Regions from separate parts of the Bacillus sp. C-3-6 genome, predicted to be linked through region 2. Evidence: riboswitches for the same ligand, from Rfam matches in the RefSeq annotation. Region 2 holds a riboswitch; the other holds the start of a gene.

Region 1 (8,026 bases), 240 kb from region 2:
GTGAATGAAACGCTTCACGTTTCCTGTCATAGAATCATATGCAACTAACATTTCCGACCCTCCCTCTCAAATCTATATTCTCTATATGTTGTTCTCGATTTCTCTATATATTGTATTACGTTTCAAAATAAGACACAAGATATATGTATAAATTCTTTCTTTTTTTAACTTTTACTTTTCGACATGATAGCCGTTTTTTTTCAATACAATGACTATGAAACAACATTCTAAAACTCATGTCAATAAAGTGCTTTTCAAAAAAGTTGTCAACGAATTTAACCTTATTTTTAAAAAAGTTAACAATATATTTTGTCATAAAACGGTAGATGCTGAAGAAATATATTTCTCCAGCATCACGCAAAAAAGAACAGATATAAAACGATAATCTGCTCTAAAAAACGATTACATTTATCAAATTTACCTTATTAAATATATTATACATATACTTTCGTCTCTCGTTACATACTAAAAGATAACTATTATAGAAAAAGATTATTATTATGGAACTTCAATTTATTTATGAAAAGTTTATTCAGAGTGCTCAATACGCAAAATATCTTTTACAAATATGTGATGTGGATTTTCATCTTTATCAAGCATTGTACATACAGGAGCCTCTTCATCAAAGTATACAATCATTCCTTCTACATACTGATATGTATGTTGAACTTGTACAGTTACTTTAATTTCTATCGCTTCTTCATATGCTCTTTTTATTTTCTGAAGCATTTTTGCTGAACATTTTCGTTTCTCTGGATACATAACCATTCCCATAAATCTATTGCCGGCTCTATCTTTCCACATATAATCCCAATGTGGTAAAATGCCTTGTTTAAAATCGCCCATAATTCCCCTCTCCTTTATCTTTTATTTATCCCGCATTAAACGTCCAGTTGGTGAAGGTTACTAATCAGTGAGGGATGCCCTGCTGATCAAAATTCCCCTTTATGAACGTGGCGTTTCTGAATATGTATAAATCACTTGCCCGCCTCGCTGTGCGTTACCAATGAAATGCTTAAAGTCTTCTCTATTTACAACAACTTCTCTGAACGTATAAAATACATCTTTCGTAACAACATACTCCGTTATTTCACCATTTTTCAGCTGATCTAAAATTGTATTTGCTAATTCTTTATCCATGTATTTCACCTCTCTGCAATATTTTATTCTATCGTATATTCTATAGGTCAACAACTGTAAAATTATCCCGCTATTTGCGGGTAGTCCGATTGGTGTTGACTACTAATCAGTCGTGGAATGAACAAAAAATCTTACTGATTAACATTTCACTTTATCTTGTTGTTATGCCATGATTTTATTTTCGTTATTTCGCAAACAATATCGTTTTACTATATGTCCACTAAATATCATATACTAACATAGCTACTTCTCTATATCAAACATTTCGGCATTCAATTATGCAAAGTTCCATACCACTATGCTACAATATACAAATAGAACTAGGAGGGATACTATGATTCGGAAAGCAAAAAAGACAGATGCAATGGCAATAGCTCCTTTATTGTATAATGCTCTGCATGAAATTGCTGAAAAAATCACAGGTAGCACAGTTGAAGCAGAAGTATTACTAGGACTTGAGACATGGTTCTCAAAAGAAAATAACCGTCTGAGCTACGAAAACTGTTTTATTTATGAACAAGACGAGAGTGCAGTTGGAATTATTGTCGCTTATCACGGTAGTGAAGCAACACAGCTTGACGCACCAATTGTACATCACTTAAGAGAATTACATAAAGATGAATCGATTACGTTAGAAAAAGAAGCTGAGCTTGATGAGTATTACATTGATACATTATCAGTTTCAAGTGCACACGGTGGAAAAGGTATTGGTTCTAAATTAATTGAAGCTGCCGAAATCTATGCAACTGAAAAAGGGCATGAAAAAATCGCTTTACTTGTTAATTTAGAAAACACACGCGCCTATTCACTATACGAAAAGTTAGGTTATAAAAAAGATGAAATTGTTATGCTAGTAGGCGAACCTTATGCTCATCTCGTAAAACCATTAAACGTCAAAATTTCTATATCTTAAAAAGAAAGCACACGATTTATATAAATCGTGTGCTTTTATGTTAAATTCGTATTTAATATATTTCCATCCATCGCCTCGTGAAACGTATATGTTGTACATCCCCATGGCTTTCTATGCAAAATAGGAGAACCAGACCATCCCATTGCCCTCAGCTCCGTTCCAATCATCGAATTAAAATAATTATGACCTACAAGAGCAATACTTCCATGTACGAGAGCATAACGATGTAACAGGTAAGCCGCTTGCCTTGCCCTCTCTCTTACTTCCTTATAAGACTCAACATCTTTATGGTAGCCAAGTATCCATAATGTGCGCCCAATGAACATCCATACCTTAATTGTGCATTTCAACCACTTCGGAGCAAAAAAGTATGAAGGAACTTCAGCTTCTCTAAAAAGAGAGTTTTGCATAAAAGATAAAGAATCCGTTAATTCAGCTGCTGATTGTACAGCACGCCTTTGATCACTTGTTAAGACAAATTTCGCTGCTTCAATTGCCTCTATTGTTTCTATCGGCATTTTAGCTTTTTGTATCATTGACTCGGAATCATACTGTTTCATCCATTCGTGAAATGAATTAATTGTCACCGGTTCTCTTATACGACCTAAACAACCATGACGAATAAAAGAAATCTTCATTCTTTTCACTCTCCATTCATCACTTACGAACTCTATTATGCACTAGTTCTAAACATCATACCACGCAAGAAAAGAAAGTCATATACCTTTACATCTCCCCACCACTATCATGCGTTATCGAAGCATGGATACCATCCATCCCATCAAAATATGTACTCGTATCATATTGACGAATCTTTTTTAAATGCATATAAGAAAATAAAAATAAAATTAAAGCTATAACACTCCCCACAAATTCAAACATCATTTTACCGCCTCTAATTTCTCCCACTTCAGCAGGTTATTCTACTTTTTCATTATACCTCGATATAAAGATTCCCGCATTTTTGCTATTTTTTTCAAATAACATGGATTTTCTACATATTTTCTTACAAAAAGTGAATATTTTTCGAATTTTTACTTTGGAAACATTTACAAAGTAGGAAATATGGTTCAAAATAGGAGGAAATAAAAAAAACCCAAATTTATTCTTTTTTTGGGAAAACTGTAACAAGGAGAGTTGCTTATGCAGATCGCAGAAACTGGAGATATCATCGAATTTAAAGGTGGAATGCAAGGCCGTGTTCAAAAAGTAAATCAAAACTCTGTTATTGTTGATATAACAATTATGAAGAATTTTAGAGAACTAGATATGGAACCTCTTACAGTTGTAAGTCATAAAAACTATACTGTCATTAATCAAAATGCATAATATAATAGAAAGAAAGGGCCTGTATAGTATACAGGCCCTTTCTTTCTATTAACGATTATCAATTGTTTCCGGATATAGATCGTGGTTCATCATGCGGTAGTCAGCCATTTGTTCATACTTCGTCCCTGGGCGACCGTAGTTGCAGTATGGATCAATTGAAATGCCACCACGTGGTGTGAATTTCCCCCATACCTCAATGTAACGTGGATCCATTAATTTAATTAAATCGTTCATAATAACGTTCATGCAATCTTCGTGGAAATCACCATGATTGCGGAAACTAAATAAATACAACTTTAAAGATTTACTCTCTACCATTTTTTGCTCTGGAATATAGCTAATATAAATTGTTGCAAAATCTGGTTGTCCTGTTTTCGGACATAAACTTGTAAATTCAGGACAATTGAATTTTACAAAATAATCACGGTTTGGATGATTATTATCAAATACCTCTAATATTTCTGGGCTATATTCAAATAAATATTTTGTATTTTGATTTCCTAATAATGTTACATCTTTTAAATCTTCATCTAATCTTCCAGTCATTTTAAACATCCCTTCTCGTTATACGCCGCGTTTATTTCCCCATACTAACGCATGAAGCTGAGGCAATACTTTTGCATCATTCATCTCTTTACAATTTACAGCTTTATCAATCAGCCACTCATACTTATCTAATAATTTTTTAATAAGCATCGCATCATCCACTGTTTTTGTATCATCGTTTCCTACTTGCAGGAAAAATGGTACACCTGGATAACGTTCGTGCATCTTAACTGCATATTCAAAATCATGATCATCGAATACTACTACTTTTAAACTAATATCTTTTCCTGCTAGTTTCTGAATAATAGCATCTAACTTCTGAAAATCTGTTTTCATCGTCGAACTTGGTGGTTTTGGAGAAATTGTTACCTCATCAATTTGAAGTAACCAATCTTGCCATTTACTCCCTTGCGTTTCAATTGCCGTTCGCATTCCATTTTCTTTTAATATTGAAAGAAGAAACTCAATATTTTTCAGTAATGCCGGATTTCCGCCTGAAATCGTAACATGAGAAAAATTTTCTCCTCCAATTGCAACAAGCTCATCCCAAATATCTTCTGGTGTCATCTGTCTAATTTGATCTTTAGCTGATCCATCCCACGTAAAAGCAGAATCACACCAAGCACAGCTATAATCACAACCAGCTGTACGGATAAACATTGTCTTTTGCCCTACAACCATTCCTTCACCTTGAATAGTCGGACCGAATATTTCTAAGACAGGGATTTTACTCATCAAGCATCCACTCCCGTCTTACTTCCGCATAACTAGTCGGCGTCTCAAATAGACGAACAAATTCAACGCGGGCTCCTTTATATTCGTTCACTCGATTCTCTTTTGTTAGTGCTTCTGCCATCTTTTCATAAATCCAAACGACCATATTTTCAGCAGTCGTATTCATTGCAGGTAACGTTTCGTTTAAATAACGATGATCCAAATAAATTTCGATTTCATTCTTCCAAATTTCTTTTATATCTCCAAAGTCAATTGCAAGACCTATTTCATTTACATATCCACTAATTCCAAATACAACTTTATATGTGTGACCATGTAAGTTTTTACATTTCCCTTCATAACAGTGTAAATGGTGTGCTGCATCAAATGTAAATTCCTTGCTGACCATTACTCTTTTATTATGGTATTTGAGTTGTTTACGCTGAATATCCTTGTCCATTTTTTGCAAATTCTCTACGATGCGAAATCCAAAAAAGTTATCCATTAGTTGTTCGCTCCTTCGCGTTCCTGTAGGTACGTATCTAATCCTGCTTTACGAAGTTGACATGCTGGACATTCACCGCAACCATCACCAATGATTCCGTTATAACATGTTAATGTTTTTTCCCGAACAAACTCAAATGCTCCAAGTTCATCTGATAATTTCCATGTTTCAGCTTTATCAATCCACATAAGTGGCGTGTGTATGACAAACGGGTAATCCATAGATAAATTTAAAGTAACGTTTAACGATTTCACAAACACGTCACGGCAGTCTGGATAACCACTGAAATCAGTTTCACATACACCTGTTACAATATGACGTGCTCCAACTTGTTTTGCTAATACAGCAGCAAATGATAGGAAGAGTAAATTTCGTCCATCTACAAATGTCGATGGCAATTCACCTTCTTCATGTGTAATCTCCATATCCGTTCTCGTTAACGCATTTGGAGCAAGTTGATTTAATAGACTCATATCTAGTACCGTATGCTTTATTCCTAGCTCTTTTGCAATTTCCGCTGCACAATCAATTTCTAGCTTATGACGTTGATTGTAATTAAATGTTACAGCTTCTACCTCTGCAAACTGCTCTATTGCCCAAAATAAACATGTCGTACTATCTTGTCCTCCACTAAAAACAACAACTGCTTTTTCTTTTTTCATTTCACTCATTCTCCTTCTCTACTATAAATAAGAAGAAAGAACGTTCTTGAACTGTCACAATAAAAAAACAAAACAATACCTAAGGATATTGTTGTTTCCATAGTTTTTTATAGAGGGAGTTCGCGAACCTCTCCCGCGCGGTGCACGGAATTTCTTCTTTCATTGACACAGCTTATTGTAACATATTGTATACTAGCGTAAAAATTTCTGATTTTTCCGCTATTTATCATTTCATTTCTTTCATTTTATAGTATGATTAATTTAATATAAGAAGAGAGGAGGCATCCCACTGAAATCCTTTATTATTTATCTCTTTTTAAATATATTATTCATCCTGATTACAATGCTCGTATATCATTTATTTTGGAATCAAAAAGGGAAACGCTCTCCTAAATTAAATTCAGCTATATTCATTGTACTCTGTTGCCTCGCTACCGTACTCTGTATTACATTTGCAGCAAAAACAAATAATGGTTTTCAATTTGATATGCGCCATATTGTATTAATTGTCGGTACATTAACGGGAGGGCCTATTGCTGGTGGTTCTATCTTAGTCGTATTAAACATATATCGCTTATTATTAGGTGGGATCGGTGTTTTCCCATCTCTTATCGGTTCTGTTCTTCTATTTATTGTTCTACTATTAACATATAAATTTTTCAATCGAACTTCTAATCGTATAAAAATAACACTTGCTATTATCTACAGTCTCACATACGGATTTAGTTGGATACCCTTCTTCCTTTCAAAGGTTACAAATAAGACTGATTATATACCGCATATTATTGTGTATGAGTTATGTTCAATGCTTGGTACGATTCTAATTTTATATTTACTACACATATTACAAACTCAAGTTCGTCTCCAAAACGAACTTATAAATGCTGAAAAATTTCATTTAATTGGTGAAATGGCAGCGTCTATCTCTCATGAAATTCGCAATCCATTAACTTCAACAAAAGGGTTTTTACAACTGTTACAATCAGATACATGCACTGAGCAGGAACGAAAATTATATATCGACATTGCCATTAACGGCATTGAACAAGCAAATCATGTTCTTACAGATTATTTAACCTTTGCTAAACCAAGCATTGAAAAAGAACAAACATTACAGTTAGAAGAAGAATTACTACATGCATTGTCGTTAATTACACCGCTTGCTAATTTAACAAATGTACGTACTCATTATATAAAGCAAAGCACTTCTTTTTTTATCGCTGGAGAAAAGCAAAAACTAAATCAATGTTTATTAAATATTTTAAAAAATTGCATTGAGGCTATGCCAAAAGGCGGTGATCTTTATTTCACATTAGTTCCTGATCATAAGCATATTCAGTTATATATAAAAGATACAGGAGTCGGTATGGATTCAGAACAAGTAAAACGTCTTGGCTCGCCTTTCTATTCAACGAAAGAAAAAGGCACTGGACTTGGAATGATGGTCGTATTCAGTGTTGTTCAAGCTATGAATGGAAAAATTGATATTATAAGTGAAAAAGGAATCGGTACAACCTTTTTATTAACTTTTCCACTCATACAAAAAACGTGATGAAATAATCATCACGTTTTTTCTGTTCCTTCAACTAATTCAGCAAAAGCTTTCACTTTTCCGTGCGGTTGTTGATTTTCTTTACGCGCTTTCCAGGCGCGCTCTTCTTCTCGCTTCTTCTTAGACATATTTTTTCAACTCCTTCTTTTCTTTCTCCATGTAGTATTCCAAAATAAGAAAGAAAACTATGCACGTATCAAAAAAAGAAGTGGTTTCCCACTTCTTCCACTTTAGCGCTGCAAAATTGCATGTTTCGCCTCTTTTAATTGCGTAAGATGTCTTTGTTCATGCAAATCAAGAAATTGAACCCATTGATACAAATTCAGATCATTAAAAACAGGATGCTTTAATCCATTTTCAAATAGATCTTTTTCATCTATAACACTATGAAGCGCATGTAATAGTTCTTGTCGTGAATGTTCTAGTAATTGAATTCCTTGCTGTTTTTTCATTAAAGTTTCTGTTGGTTGCATTTGCTGAGGAGCTTCTCGTTTATGTGTGCGATCAATCGTAAGTTGGAGGTCTTTAAATGGAGTCATGTTTCTTTCATTTTTTTGTAAAGCATATACAAGGGCAGACGTGACAGATTGTTCAACTAAATGCAAGTGGTGTAAAATTTGAATAATACTCCATTTATCACGGCGTGGCTTTACATTCACTTCTGT
Region 2 (8,026 bases):
GAGCACTTGGAATGAAATAGTAGTAGTGGAATTTGCGGCAATTGAACCAATTGGTATACCATTAGCAGGATTTGCGCCAGCTTGAGTAACTCCGTTCACAGTTACACTCCCTGGAATGAAAGTAGTCCCGCTAGGAATCGGATCCGTATATATCACATTCGTTGCAGCGATATTTCCTATATTAGCTAAGGCAATACTGTAAGTTAATGTTTCACCAATATCGGTAAAAAGTTTGTTAACTGATTTTGTTCCATTAATATCTGCAAGGTTAATTTGTGTTCCAGCAGAGTTACTTGTTGCAAGACCATTAAAAGTTGTTCCTCCGGCGATTGGTGTATATTGAAATGTAATATTAGCAGTGTTAGAGATAGGATTTTGACTTGGAAGAGAAACGACAGTAGCTTGGAAAGTTACTATACGAGAAGCACCATTATTAATTGTTCCAAGAGATATACCAGCCGCAGGATTTGCATTTGTTTGTGGTACGTTATCTACTGTTACAGTGCCGGGTATAAAAGAAGTACCGTTAGGGAGACTATCTATAAAAATAGCGTTATTGGCAGGAAGAAGCCCGGTGTTAGGGATAGTAACTGTATAAGTGAGAATATCTCCAATTGCAGCAACACTTTTATTCACGCTTTTCGTCGCTTGTATATTTGGTGAGTTTATATTAATTTGTAAGCCTACTGTATTTAACATATATGCGTCTCCGTTAGTAGTTAAACGGATTGCGGCGGATACTTGTGAGTTTGTTAAATAAGGAGAAATATCAATGGAAGTAATGTCCCAGCCCTGTCTTCCTGCGGAGATGTTTGTACTTGTAGAAGCACTTTGATTTCGCGTTCCAAATGTCCCTGTTGTATCTAAGTTTCCTGCAGCATTATTAACTTGAGAACCGAAGAAATTATTTATAGCATTGTTTGGTCCAGATAAAGCATTTAATGAACTGAAATTTGGTCCAAATAAAGCTTGATCCCCGGTTAAATCTGCATCTCCTTCAGTAGAACTTAAAAATAATCTCCCGCTTACTGGTCCACCTGAAGGTGTTAAAAATCCAGAAACAGATACATCAGCACTACCAGTTTCTGCAGAAACACGGTTACCAGCTACATAAATGGTTAAGTTTCTTGCTGGCAATGTCCCGTTTTGATAAGCGACGATAAGCGTCCATCCAGCCGAATTAATTGTTCCATTAGAAGCATCTATAGGATCTACAAGTCCAGGAACCGCTCCTGTAGTATAGGAACCAGAACCTCCCGCTTGAATAAGAGTTGTTACGTCTGCTGAACGAGTGTAAAAGCCAAATGTAATAGAGTTTGAAACGAATGTTTGATTTGAAGCTGTAACAGCTGAAGGAGTAATCGAGTATGTTGAAACAGGTGTTGTAAAAGAAACTGGGTTTCCTAATACACTCGTAATGTTTTGATCACGAGATAAATAGTTTCCACCCCAAACGAGTTCTGCGTAAAGAATAGTACTACCAGCAGGGATATTTAAAATAGCGGTAGAACTATTTTGTGTATAGTTTAACGTTGTACCAGCAGGAAAAGTAGTTACTTGTAAAGCAGTATTCGTAGTTACGAATGCACCAATTGCCCCGATTGTACCAGCACGGTTTTGATTACTAATTTTACTTAAGCCTAAAGTATTGCCTGTAATAGCGAGTGCGCCGTTAGTGGTGGTAGAAAATCGATTCGTAATGGGCATGTTGTCACCTCATTTACAATATAGTCTTGGTCAAAATAACATATGTGTGTGACAAATAAAGGGAAACATGTACAAGTTGATTTCGTAATAATGATTTAAATGTCTAGATAAGGGGATGGAGTATGGTTGAATTAGAAATTAGGGTGGAGTGTCTTAGGAAAGAACAAATAGGCGATATTGTAGCATTATCTTCTTATATTGGATGGGATTATAACAGAGAAGAAGTTGAAACAATTTTCAACTCAGGTATTGTATACGGTGTATGGAATGAGAGAAAAGAACTTATTGCTAGCGCAGCAATAATATTATATGGGGAGGCGTTAGCATCTATCGGAATGGTAATTGTACATCCAGATTATAAGGGAAGAGGAATTGGAAAGGTGATAACGAATTCATGCATGAATAGCGTATCAGCTCAAACTCCAATTATGCTTATTGCTACGGATGAAGGGAAGCCCTTATATGAAAAATTAGGATTTAGGGTAGTAAGCTATGTTTCTAAATATATTTGTAACTCGTACAATGCCAATCATAAATGTGCAGAAAATGAAGAATATATGATGGTTTATAGAGAGAGTGATTTAGAAGGAATAATAAAAATAGATGAAGGCGCATTTGGGACAAGCCGAAACGGGTTTTTAAAACAAAGAATTATGCAAAGTGAGCGGTGTGTCGTTGTAAAGGATACGAAAGAAGATGTAGTAGGATACGGTATAAGTATACAAACGTCGGAAAATAAAATAATAGGACCAGTCGTTGCTAAAAATAATGCGATGGCAATGAGAATAGTACATGATTTAGCAAGAGGGCATAATGGAAAATTAAGAATGGATGTACCAGAAGGAAAAAACGGTTTCATGAAAGAATTAGAGATTGCTGGTTTTAAAAAGGTGAATACACCGCCAATTATGATGAAAAATAGCGATAAATTATTAAAAAGGAGTAATGAACTGTATAGCATTGCAGCACAAGTTTTTGGGTGAAAAAAGAATCCTTTCGTGAAAAGGATTCTTTTTTATAGCCAACTTAATCACGATATTGGTCATGAGTAGGTTGAAAGAGGTCTTCCTCGACATCTCTAACAACTGAAAAATGATCAACGTTATAATGGCCGTGTAAAGTTTTATTGTGATGACCAATAATTTGCTCTGCAGACAATACGTTAGAATCAGTTGTTGAATGACCGTTTTTAATTAATGTAACGTCAAATCCTTGTACAGTTGCTGTCCTAACCGCAGTGTCAATGCAATGTTCTGTTTTACATCCGCCTATAACAATATGATTAATGTTTTCTTCTTTTAAAAGCTCAAGTAAAGAAGTGCCGTAGAATGAATTGGTTGCTGCTTTATTAATAAGGATTGCAGACTGGGGTACTTGAATTTGATTATGTACTTCAAATCCTTCGCCACTACCAGAAGCAACATCGATATCTCTTACGAAAACAATAAGAGCATTTGAATCTATTGCTTTCTGCAGTGCTATATTTAGTGTAGATAATAGCTCGGTTTTACGAAAAACTTCATTTTCTTGCTCATTTCCATCAATTAATTCTTGTTGAGCGTCGATAATTAATAGTGCTTGTTTCATCGTGTCTCCCCTTTAATATGAAATAAGTTCCACTTTACATATTCCTTCAGATTGTTAGAAAATCCTCCATTGTAAGCGAAGTAGAAGATTGATTTACAAAGTTGTCAAAGAAATTTCATTCTCATAGCGTGTAAAAACATGTATGATAGGAGATGGAGAATTTTTGAGTAGGTGGGAATAACATGCAAACAGTAGAAGATTATCTTTCATTCTTACATACGAAAGGATTTAAATTATCAGAGGAAGCACAGGGGTTTATTATGTTTGGACAAGGATATACTGGAGCGTCTGATGGGATTGTGAACGCAGCAATAGAAGCGACAATTAAACATCAATTGCAGTTTGATGGTAGTTATTTCGTTGCGTTATTAGAACGATTGAAAGAAGAAGAAATTACAGATAAAAAAAGCGCTAAGGCTTTTATGCGGAAGTTACAAGCGTAACTTCACGCAGCCTGCGCTTCTTTTTTTGTTTTGGAAGGTAATTCAACAAAAATCATGCCTAGGAAAATACATAGACATCCGATAATAGCAGAAATAGAAAGTTGTTCATTTGCAACGAGAACGCCTGTTAAGGCAGCAAAAACGGGCTCCATTGCGAAAATAATTGCTACTCTCGTTGGAGAAGTGTGTTTTTGTGCCGATGTTTGAATGAAAAAAGCAATAGATGTTGCAAACAGAGCAGTTAGAAAGAGTGCGAATAAAAAGGATTGATTCGTCCATAGTGATACTGAAAATAACTTTTCCCAATCTTCAAACAAGAAAGCGCAAATAGAAGAAAATATACCAACAGCTAATACTTGAGATGTGCTTAATAATAAAGGTGATATTTTTTTAGAAAAGAAGCCGTTAATAAGAATATGGGCAGCGAAAGCGACTGCACAACCGAGAACAAGTATATCTCCTATATTTAATTGGAAAGAATCAGCAGCTGTTAATAAGTACAAACCTGTTGTAGCTACAGCAATACCAAGTACGATGAAAATGGTAGCTTTTTGTTTTAAAAAGATAAATGATAAGATTGGGACCATAACAATGCTTAGCCCAGTTAAGAAACCTGCTTTTGAAGATGTTGTATAGAGTAAGCCAAATGTTTGCAATAAATAACCGACAAATAAGAAAAAACCAACGATTATCCCTGCCGTGCTACTATGTTTTATATCTTGTTTTGAAGTTTTTTGTGAGAAAATAATTTGAACGAATAATAAAATAATTCCAGCGAATAAAAAGCGAATACCATTAAACGTAAATGGACCAACGAAAGACATAGCGTTTTGAACGACAACAAACGTAGCTCCCCAAATAAAAGAGACAAATAATAAAGCAAGAGGAGCAATCCACTCTTTTTTCACACTCATACCCCCGTTAATTTTGTAATATAGCTTTTCTAGCTAATTCATCAGCTACTTTATTTTGACTACTTGGAATCCACTTAATAAAAAAGAGATCGAAGTTTTTTATGTACTGCAGTGCTTCATCTAAAAGAGGTGCAAATATTTTATTTTTTGCGTATTCCTTTTCAACAGCCCGTTCGACAAGCTGGGAATCTGTACGAAAAGAGACAGTGCTATAATTATGCTCGATGCAATATTTTAATGCTAGAAGTAAAGCGCGGTATTCTGCTTCATGATTGGACATTGTTCCAAGTGGTAATGATAATTGTACAGGCGGCTGAACGCCTTTAATAAACACTCCTGCACCAGAAGGACCAGGATTTCCTTTTGATGCACCATCAATATATACTTCAATCAAAATGAGAAACCTCCAAATTATAAGATTATCCCCTACTTAAATGCTTTTTGAAGTAGGGGATAGAGTAGTTATCCGATTGTGATGCTATAACAACATGTAAATGTTTCATTCGCTTGTAACGATTGAATTCCCTTTTTGTCCTTGAAATCTTTTGCTGGATTTATTTCATCAGCGATTCCATACCAAGGTTCAATACATAAGAAAGGTGCGTTATCCCCTGGTGTCCATACGCCGACAAATGGGAAGCCATCAAATTCTACTTTTACAAATTTATTATGTTTATGAGAACGAATCGAAATTTCATTCGTATTCATATTTTCAAAAATAAGCGCATCATTTTTGAATAAATCATATGTAAGTGGCAATTCAGTTGTATTTTCAGCGATTAATTGCTTTTTGTTTGAAAGATAAGGTCCTTCTAATACGCTTGTTTCTAAGCGTTCCGAACCATTAAACGATAAATGATAATCTGTAAATGATTCACCATCCAATAAAGGGAAGTTGAAGCCAGGATGTGCTCCGATTGAGAAGAACATCTCTTTTGAAGTAGGATTGTTTACTTCATATGTTACATGAACGATTTGTCCATCTAGCTCATAAGAAACGAGTAGTTCGAATTCGTATGGGTATTTTTTTAATGTTTCTTCATTACTAGTAACGATATAAGTGATTTTTGTTTCGCTTTGTTCTTTCACAGAGAAAGTAAGATCACGAGCGAAACCGTGTTGTGTTAATGAATATGATTTACCGTCTACGTAGTATGTATTATCTACTAATCGGCCGACAATTGGGAACAAAATTGGTGCACGGCGTCCCCAATAAGTAGAATCACCTTGCCATAAATATTCTGTGTTGTCTTCTTTTAAGCGAACGCTCTGTAATTCTGCACCTTTGTCAGAAATGGAAACGATCACTTTTTCATTTTGAATTGTTGCTGTCATGAAGTGAAACCTCCTAAATCTTTCATATGTTTCATTATACGTTGTCTAAAAGGAAAAAGGTAGTTTATGATAGGAATCTATTGACGAAAGAGGGGCTACCACGTAAAATATAATCTTGTTGCTTAAAAAACGAATAACGTGGTTCGAAACCATCCCACGTAAAAAAACTAAGGAGATTTTGTCATGAATATTAGAACTTTAGTCGGTAATGGTATTTTAGCGGCATTATATATTGCTGTTTCTATGCTTATTCAGCCATTTGGCTTTACGAATGTACAATTTCGTATTTCAGAGATGTTTAATCATCTCGTTGTATTTAACAAGAAAGCAATTTACGGAATTGTATTAGGTGTATTTTTAACGAATCTCTTTTTCTCACCTATGATCGCTTACGATTTAGTATTTGGAGTAGGGCAATCTATTCTTGCGTTAGTTGCAACGATTATTTCTATGCGATTTATTAAAGGTGTTTGGGCTCGTATGATTTTTAATACAGTTATCTTTACGATTACAATGTTTATGATTGCAATTGAACTTCATCTTGCATTGGGTTTACCATTTATGTTGTCTTGGTTAACTTGTGCAATTGGTGAATTTGTTGTCATGGCGATCGGTATGCCTGTAATGTACTGGATTAATAAGCGAGTACAATTTGAAAGATTTATGTAATAGATGAAAGAGCTATTCCTATAGGGATAGCTCTTTTTGTATGTAATCATATTGAATATAATGCTGTGACTCTAGATAAAATATAATAAAATAAAGTGAGGCTTCAATTAGCCGGATATATATAAGAAGTCTTACATAAGGGGAATGTAGTATGAAATATAAAATTCATTGGTTGTATAAAACGAAGCGTGGATTGCAGACGGAATTAACAACAGAGTATATGAACATAGAAGAAGTACTTCAATTTGCAGAGGATTTTGAGAAAACAGGAAGAGCTAAGGAACTTTTATTTTACGATGAAATGGACGCAGAATGGTCATTAAAAGAGATGAAAAAGTTAAGTAAGCAAGTAGAGGAAGAGCCCCAAGAAATACTCGTTTATTTTGATGGGGGGTATGATGTGCAAACGAAAGAAGCTGGCGTTGGTATATGTGTGTATTATAAAAAAGGAAATACAAACTACCGTATTCGCCGCAATGCATATATAGAAGGTATATATGATAATAATGAAGCGGAATATGCATCATTATTATACGGTATGAATATACTCGAGGAACTAGGGATTAAGTATGAAGCAGTTACACTTCGCGGAGATTCACAAGTGGTACTGCAGCAATTAGCCGGAGAATGGCCTTGTTATGATGAGCATTTAAACCATTATTTAGATCAAATTGAACAAAAGGCGAAGCAAATGAAATTAAAACTTGTATGTGAACCGATATCTAGAAAACAAAATAAAGAAGCACATCAATTAGCAACGCAAGCATTAGAAGGAACAGTTATTGATAGTCATAAAGAAATAACCGAATAGAGAGGTGCAAAGGTGGATAAAAAGCAACTCATTACAGAGGTAAATGACTTATTAGAAACGTATTGTGAAGGATGTTTTTTGCGAGAACATAATCGAAAGACAAATAGTAAGTATTATGCTCATTCATTTTGTATAAGGCAATGTACAGTTGGTGAAACATTGAAAAAGTATGGAGAACAGTTGTCATGAAAAAACATCCAGAGAAAATTCTCTGGATGTTTTTTTAGTGCTTTGCTTCGTTTAATTGCTGCTCGCATTTGCTTAGTTTCTTTTCCTCGTTCATTAAAAATGGTTCATCTAAATCTACTGCAACAGATTTCATAATTTCAAGCTGTGAGCGAGCTGCTTCTACTGCAGTAGTAGCATGCTCTAATGTATCTGGATCCATTGAAATTGTTGCTGAGCCTACCATTTTTTGTGCTGTTTCTACACGGAATTTTACTTCTTCAAAATCATTTACTTCTGATCCCATTGTTACTGCCTCCTTTGTATATTGCGCATTTCACATAGTTTTTGCTCTGTAAAACGGAAATATACAAAGGAATAATAAAGGAGGTTAC

Evidence for each region. Region 2 has a riboswitch for preQ1 ahead of ACW0JX_RS08140 (QueT transporter family protein). Riboswitches for the same ligand answer to the same signal wherever they lie in the genome.
Region 1: another riboswitch for preQ1. It lies ahead of queC (7-cyano-7-deazaguanine synthase QueC); the one in region 2 lies ahead of ACW0JX_RS08140 (QueT transporter family protein).

What each region holds. Positions count from the first base shown of each region.
Region 1 is NZ_CM137247.1:1,333,890-1,341,915, reverse strand. Features, by position in the region: gene nrdI (class Ib ribonucleoside-diphosphate reductase assembly flavoprotein NrdI) at 1-51, opposite strand, end outside; gene ACW0JX_RS06900 (hypothetical protein) at 529-846, opposite strand; gene ACW0JX_RS06895 (hypothetical protein) at 946-1,140, opposite strand; gene ACW0JX_RS06890 (GNAT family N-acetyltransferase) at 1,475-2,053, shown strand; gene ACW0JX_RS06885 (histidine phosphatase family protein) at 2,089-2,691, opposite strand; gene ACW0JX_RS06880 (hypothetical protein) at 2,780-2,935, opposite strand; gene ACW0JX_RS06875 (YkvS family protein) at 3,197-3,382, shown strand; gene queF (preQ(1) synthase) at 3,431-3,928, opposite strand; gene queE (7-carboxy-7-deazaguanine synthase QueE) at 3,947-4,663, opposite strand; gene queD (6-carboxytetrahydropterin synthase QueD) at 4,656-5,147, opposite strand; gene queC (7-cyano-7-deazaguanine synthase QueC) at 5,147-5,809, opposite strand; PreQ1 riboswitch class I at 5,903-5,946, opposite strand; gene kinB (sporulation sensor histidine kinase KinB) at 6,153-7,361, shown strand; gene ACW0JX_RS06845 (DUF6254 family protein) at 7,373-7,489, opposite strand; gene ACW0JX_RS06840 (DinB family protein) at 7,592-8,026, opposite strand, start outside.
Region 2 is NZ_CM137247.1:1,570,224-1,578,249, forward strand. Features, by position in the region: gene ACW0JX_RS08105 (DUF7507 domain-containing protein) at 1-1,707, opposite strand, end outside; gene ACW0JX_RS08110 (GNAT family N-acetyltransferase) at 1,830-2,690, shown strand; gene ACW0JX_RS08115 (cysteine hydrolase family protein) at 2,734-3,294, opposite strand; gene ACW0JX_RS08120 (DUF6123 family protein) at 3,477-3,737, shown strand; gene ACW0JX_RS08125 (DMT family transporter) at 3,740-4,645, opposite strand; gene ACW0JX_RS08130 (reverse transcriptase-like protein) at 4,659-5,045, opposite strand; gene ACW0JX_RS08135 (aldose 1-epimerase family protein) at 5,114-5,986, opposite strand; PreQ1 riboswitch class I at 6,119-6,163, shown strand; gene ACW0JX_RS08140 (QueT transporter family protein) at 6,170-6,655, shown strand; gene ACW0JX_RS08145 (ribonuclease H family protein) at 6,807-7,466, shown strand; gene ACW0JX_RS08150 (zinc-finger domain-containing protein) at 7,479-7,655, shown strand; gene ACW0JX_RS08155 (DUF2564 family protein) at 7,690-7,938, opposite strand.